One region of the Nostoc sp. 'Peltigera membranacea cyanobiont' 232 genome, then DNA from elsewhere that is predicted to be linked to it. Evidence: predicted binding sites of a transcription regulator. Region 1 holds the regulator's gene; each other region holds the start of a gene.

Region 1 (2,276 bases):
ACCTTGCAACTTCCAGTTCTAGTTGCTCCTGTTGTGCTTCCAATTCTTTCAGGCGCGATTCCCGTTTGGCGATCACTTCCTCTCGGGATGCAACTTCTACATTCCGCTTTTGAATCAATTGATCGAGTTGGCCAATTTTTTGATCGCGCATTTCTATGGCTTCTTGACGGTTAGCAAGTTCGAGATCGCGTTTTTCAATAGCTGTTTTGGCTTCGTCAATGGCTTTTTTCGCTTCAGCGTACAGTCGTTGTCGTTCTGTCTTTAGTAGTTCAACTGCGGCCTGTAGCTCTTTTCTCTGAGTGGAAACGCTTTGCAACTCAGCTATAGCTTTTTGGTATTGAGTTACAACTTGTCCTAGCTGACCTTGAGTGCGTTGGAGTTGAGTTTGAGTTAGGGCTTGTTGACTAATAGTGCGGTTCAATTGAGCTTGTGTTTGGCGTTGTTTGGCATTTGCCGCCTGCAAGGATTGATTAATTACCTGCAAGTCTTGTTGTGCTTTTGTTTGGGCAACTCTAGCTTGGTTTAGCTCGCTTTCTACCTGACTTTTCTGAGTTTCTGCGGTTTTTAGCTGTTCCCGCTTCTGTCTGAGGTCTGTTTGAATATCTTCTAATTCAAAGACTCCTTTTCGCAAGCCTTCGTCGGCAGCGAATAAAATTCCTAACGTTGATGCTGAAATCAAACCGCCCGTAAAAATAGTTACCACTACAGCAGTATTTTTCGGACGAAGCTTAAAAAGTGAGAGGCGAGCTTTGCCAACTCGTGTGCCGATGCGATCGCCCACGGTTGCAATTACGCCTCCCAAGATTAAAATTGCTGCGATGAGGATGTATCCGGTGGTCATCTTTAGCTACCGAAATCCTTCCAGATACAGCCTACTACTTTTAAGCATTGTCTGGAAAGAAGTGGAAATTGGCAATAGCTGAAATTACTCAATTTTAGATTTACCTCTAGCTATTAGTGTCATCTTTCAAAATAGAACACGCGCCGATTCCCCTCTCTCCAATTGATTTTATGTGAATTGCCTACTTAAGGTAACAGGTTTATGCACAGTAATCTTCTTTTTGTGGATCGAAATCATCTTCTTTTCACGCAAATCCCCTAGCAGTCTAGTAACGGTAACACGAGTTGAACCAATTGCTTCTGCGATCGCTTGATGAGATAACTTCAGATCGATAGTGATCCCATCAGCACAAGGAACGCCAAAATCTCGACAAAGAATTAACAAAAAACTCACCAATCTGGAACCCATATCTCGGTGAGCGAGAGTTTCAATCATCATCTCTGTCTGTAAAATGCGCGAAGACAGACCCCGCAGCATTAACATTGATAATTCTGGATTTTCCTTGAGTGCTTGCTCTACTTGTTCAATTGGGGCTGACAGTAATTCCACAGGCGTAAATGCAACCGAATGGTAAAACCTATCCGACTTATTTCCTGTCAGCAATGACAAAACACCAAAAACACTATTTTCCCGAAGCAATGCTACTGTTATTTCCTCTCCTGCCTCGTACACCCTAGAAAGCTTAACAGCACCTTTCAAAAGAAAATAAACTCGTTCGGCAGGATCGCCAGGAAAAAAGATCGTTTTATTGCGTTCAAACGTTTCCACAACTGGCGGAAACGCCCCGGTCGCCATCTGACGAAATACATTTGCTAGGGCTTTATCTTGTGTCACGATCATCTCCCTTCCCCTACCCAATGCCGGAAAAACAAAAACTGATTACCTAAGAATACACCTGAAAAATGAATAAAGCACCGTCAACCTTTCTGTACTTTCCTATACTCAAACAAATCACTTCATAACTCTTTGTTTATAATGATACATAATTGTTGATCCTTTCAGCTACTAATTGTTTATAAGTAGTTCCAATAGCCGTATTAAAAAGGGTTTTTTAAAGAACAAATAAAGATATCTTGAGAAAATCTTTAGGAAAAATCAAGAATTTTGTCACAGCAAACACCCTTCTCAATATTCATTTTTGCAAATCCTGTATAAAACAAAGACAAAACGTGCCTCAGATTCTAGTATGCTCCTAATGATCGATCGCATTAATAATTTCTATGCTGAATCTGACTGGAAAAAATGCTCTTGTTACAGGTATTGCCAATAACCGCTCGATCGCCTGGGGCATCGCCCAACAGCTGCATAAAGCCGGAGCAAACCTGGGTATTACTTATCTGCCGGATGAACGCGGCAAAATGGAGAAAAAAGTTGCGGAGTTGGTAGAACCCCTCAACCCAAGCTTATTTCTTCCCTGTAATGTCCAAGATGAGGA
Region 2 (2,276 bases), on a different contig from region 1:
TTCTTGGCAACGTTCTTGATGACATATTTGTAAATCATCAACCAGTCAGCCGCTTCGATCAACTTACCAAATTTGAAACCTAGTTCGCACTGACCACCAGTAGCAACTTCATGGTGATGCTTTTCAATGGGCACACCTAATTTTGCCATTGTCAACAGCATTTCTGTACGGATATCTTGAAAAGAATCCGTCGGTGAAACTGGGAAGTAACCTTCTTTGAAGCGTGGTTTGTAGCCCAAGTTGGGTTTTTCATCGGTACCGGCTTTACCAGAATTCCAAGCACCTTCTTCGGAGTCTAAGAAGTAGTAGCCTTCGTTAGCAGTTTGGGCAAACCTAGCACTGTCAAAGATGAAGAACTCAGCTTCCGGGCCAAAGAAGACTGTATCACCAAGACCAGTGGAAACCAGGTAATCTACTGCTTTTTGGGCAATAACACGCGGACAACGGTTGTACCATTCGCCCGTGCGGGGTTCTTTGATACTACAAATTATACTTAGCGTTGGCTCTTTCATGAATGGGTCGATCCAAGCAGTGTTGGGGTCGAGTACCATCGTCATGTCCGATTCGTTGATCGCTTTCCAACCCCGGATGCTGGAACCGTCAAAAGGTACGCCATCAGTGAATGCAGTCTCATCGATTTGGTCTTGGAACAGTGTGAGGTGCTGCCAAGTTCCTACTGTATCGATGAATTTGAGATCAATCAGTTGAATTTTTTCATCTTGAATTCTCTTCAAGACTTCTTGTGGTGTTGTCATTGTTACTCCTTCTCTACCGATTTTCTAAAGTAAACCAGAATCTTCCATTGCATCCTAACCCTGCTGATCTCAATCAAGCCGTGACACACCAGAAATATCTTAAATACTAGACATTAGGGGATTTTGTAGCCTGTGCTACAGATATCTGGATTACAGGTTATATTAACCTTTCAGCAATCATCTGTACAAAACTGGAAAGTTCATCATATATGGGTCAACTTTGGCATAGAATCCTTAAATAGTGGATAGATTGTTTTTGTGCCGAATCTATTTTAAATAGCACAAAAATTTGCTGGCGCGTAAGTGCAGCCAAATAAATATCAAACCATAAATAGCAAGGATTGGGAGAAAAAAGAATGCGCGATGCGGTAACAAGTTTAATTAAGAATTATGACTTAGCTGGTCGGTATTTTGACCGGAATGCGATCGATAGCCTGAAGTCTTACTTTGACAGTGGTACAGTCCGAGTCCAAGCGGCGGCGGCGATAAATTCTAATGCGGCTGCACTTGTCAAGCAGGCTGGTTTAAAGTTATATGAAGAACTGCCAGAATTGATCCGTCCCGGTGGAAATTCCTATACAACTCGTCGTTATGCGGCTTGCCTGCGCGATCTAGATTACTATTTGCGCTACGCCACCTATGCGCTGGTTGCTGGGAATACAAATGTATTGGATGAGCGTGTGCTGCAAGGACTGCGGGAAACTTACAATTCTTTAGGAGTGCCTATTGGGCCTACGGTTCGCGGTATCCAGATTCTCAAGGATCTGATTAAGGAGCAAGTAGCAGCAGCAGGTGTGGTTAATACTGCTTTTGTAGATGAACCATTCGATCACATCACGCGCGAGTTGAGCGAGATCGATATTTAGCATCTAGCTCTGGTGGCTAAAAATCGCGGAACTATACAAACAAAGTTCGCATAAGTGGAATTAACAATTATCGCACTTTGGCTTGACTGGCAAGGTGCGTTTACTTTTATTAATACAGTTTGAATCTTACCAGGAGAGTCTAGTTAATTGGCTAAACAGAGACTCGACACACTATTAGTAGAGCGAAATTTATGTTCTTCTCGCGCCTTAGCACAACGGTTAATTCAGGCGGGGGAAGTTACTGTTAATCAGCAGTTAGTTGATAAGCCTGGTACAGAAGTTGATATTGCAGCTCAAATAAAAATTAAAGAGCGATCGCCTTTTGTTTCTAGAGGCGGTGAAAAACTTTCCAAAGCTTTGTCAGTATTTGCGATTCCTGTAGTAGAGCGCATTTGTTTAGATGGTGGGATTTCTACTGGTGGTTTTACTGATTGTCTCTTGCAAGCTGGAGCTAAACAAGTTTACGGTATTGATGTTGGTTACGGACAAGTTGACTGGCGGTTGCGAAATGATTCGCGGGTGATTTTGCGGGAACGCACCAATTTACGGCAACTACGACCAGATGAGTTATATGGCGAAAATGACCCGATTCCTGATTTGGCAGTAGTTGATGTATCGTTTATTTCTTTAACTAAAATTCTGCCTGCTTTGTGGC
Region 3 (2,276 bases), on a different contig from region 1:
ACGATCGCATCCCCAGCCTCAAAGCCAATCTCGGCGGCTATTGAGTCGGGAAGAACTTTGGTAATTCGGGCGGGATGAATGGTAGTCATGGGAATTAGGAATTGGGAATTGAGAATTTGTCATTTGCTTTAAACAAATGACAAATGACTATTATGAAATTATCCTTTCCAACCTGCTGCGATCGCAGCTAAGATAGTGATGCCAAATGCTAATCTATACCATACAAAAATTAAAGTGTTTTTGGTTTTTAAGTATTCGAGCAAAAATGCAATTGATAGGTAGGAAAAAATAAAGGTTGAAATAATCCCTACAATTAATAGTCCAACAATATTATCGGGTAGTTGGTGAGCTTGAAATAATTTGAAGATTTTCAAACTTTTATAGAGCGTAGCAATGGTAAGAGTTGGAAACCCTAACAAGAATGAGAATTTCGCTGCTGTATCGCGTTCTAATCCTAAAAATAAGGCAGTTGTCAACGTCGAGCCAGAACGGGAAACTCCCGGAATTAAGGCAAGTGTTTGTCCCAATCCAACTAAAATACCATCCCGAATCTGCAATGAATCAAAATTTCGCTTGCGAGTACCAATTCTTTCTGCCAAAGCTAATACAAGCGCCATGATGATTGACATGATGGCAATAATTAATGCACTCTCTGGTAGAACGTCTTTTAAAAGAAAGCCGAAAATTAAGGCAGGCAAAGTTCCTACTACAATCCCCACTAGAATTTTCCATTCTTCACGTTGCCAATCTTTCTGTTTTAGTGCTTCGATTCCACCTTTGACAATACTAGAAATCAGCGACCAGAAATACCCTACAATTGCGATCACACTGCCAAATTGAATGGCATCGACAAAATCTTTAGAACCTAGTTCTTTCCAACCAAATACCTTTGTAAAAATCAGAAGATGTGCAGTGCTACTGATTGGCAAAAACTCTGTAATCCCTTGAACGATACCCAAAATAAAAGCTTGGATAAACTCCATTGCAATTAATACCTTTTTCCTGTTCTAGACATCATTATGAACATTGTCTAGATGATGATGTTGCTTTATATACTTTCTACTGCACCTAATCTTATCGAAAATCCGATTTTACCGATCAATAACATCATCTAAGACGCTGACCATGTTCTTACACCCACTTCGATAAGTCAACGAAATTTTAGCAGTTCATCAAACTTTAATATTTAACGGACTAATATCGTTCGCTTTTTAACTGTTAAATTTTACCCTTCATCTCTCTGTAGTCCTCTCTCTACAAGAAACTACAGAGCGGTTTTGTCTGGTTTGCACCAGCACTCCGGGAAATTTCAGTATAATTACAATGCCCCTGGGGTGGATTTTAAAGTGTGATATCTTAAATAAGATAAAGTTTAGTAACAAATATTAAAAACTTTGATTAATAATACACTGTCCTCCTACACTGCTTCTACCCCTTCTATTGATACTGAGTTCAATTTGGCTGATACTGGGCACCAAGGGATCGGGCAATTGGAATCTACACTTTCCTTTTCTGCCTCTCTCCCTTTATCTATTTCTGCTAGACAAAGTTGGTTAGTGTTTGCGGCGGCGGTGTTTTTGGTATCAGTGCCAGTATTTGTAGAAGCGCCAATAGTGCGATCGCTACCAACTCTGAGTTTAGCGTTGACAGCATTTTGGCTGTGGCTAAGTTTTTCCTTAATGTCGCGTTCTGCAACTTATGTCTGGGGGGATTTGCTCTTAGGATTTAGCTGGAGTTGGTTAGCAGGGGCGATTTACTGGGGCTGGTTACGTTGGGAACCTTTATGGCATCTACCAGTAGAATCTATAGGTTTACCCTTTGCTTGCTGGTGTCTGGCGAAGAATTGGGGCAAGGTGGGTAGCTGGTTTTATTTAGGTTCTTTACTCGGTACAGTTTTAACAGATGTATATTTTTATCTAGCAGACTTGATGCCCTATTGGCGGCAAATTATGAGAGTAGATGCAGATGGCGCACCACAAATATTACAAAATGCCCTGATGCAAGTACAAACCCCTTGGGGACAAAGTTGGGCAATAATTCTCGCCTTAGTGCTTTCAACAGTCGGGATTTTAGCTTTAGGTCGAAATCAAAGACACTGGTATGCCTTTGGTGGAGCAGTTTTAAGCACAATTTTGGTAGACAGCCTATTTTTGTTAGCTGCGATCGCAGCGTGAAGGAGGCACAAGGCACAAGGTTGCAACGATGGTCTTCTCTCACTGAAACTTTTTCCAGTCAGTCTACGGCACATCAAGAATGATGGTGTAGATAATTAATTA

Evidence for each region. Region 1 encodes NtcA, which controls nitrogen genes in cyanobacteria. Its sites were predicted from a motif close to TNTGTANNNNNNNNTACANA; they were not measured.
Region 2: glnA (type I glutamate--ammonia ligase) is a predicted target of NtcA. The motif match lies at 878-897, and genes of this name have one in related genera.
Region 3: CDG79_RS27860 (DUF3120 domain-containing protein) is a predicted target of NtcA. The motif match lies at 1,373-1,392, and genes of this name have one in related genera.

What each region holds. Positions count from the first base shown of each region.
Region 1 covers NZ_NOLK01000057.1:16,848-19,123, forward strand. Annotated here, with positions in the region: gene CDG79_RS19495 (DUF3084 domain-containing protein) at 1-841, opposite strand, end outside; gene ntcA (global nitrogen regulator NtcA) at 1,010-1,681, opposite strand; gene fabI (enoyl-ACP reductase FabI) at 2,062-2,276, shown strand, end outside.
Region 2 covers NZ_NOLK01000016.1:16,614-18,889, reverse strand. Annotated here, with positions in the region: gene glnA (type I glutamate--ammonia ligase) at 1-755, opposite strand, end outside; gene apcB (allophycocyanin subunit beta) at 1,112-1,621, shown strand; gene CDG79_RS07740 (TlyA family RNA methyltransferase) at 1,769-2,276, shown strand, end outside.
Region 3 covers NZ_NOLK01000109.1:1,122-3,397, reverse strand. Annotated here, with positions in the region: gene CDG79_RS27870 (TIGR03279 family radical SAM protein) at 1-89, opposite strand, end outside; gene CDG79_RS27865 (undecaprenyl-diphosphate phosphatase) at 159-983, opposite strand; gene CDG79_RS27860 (DUF3120 domain-containing protein) at 1,395-2,174, shown strand.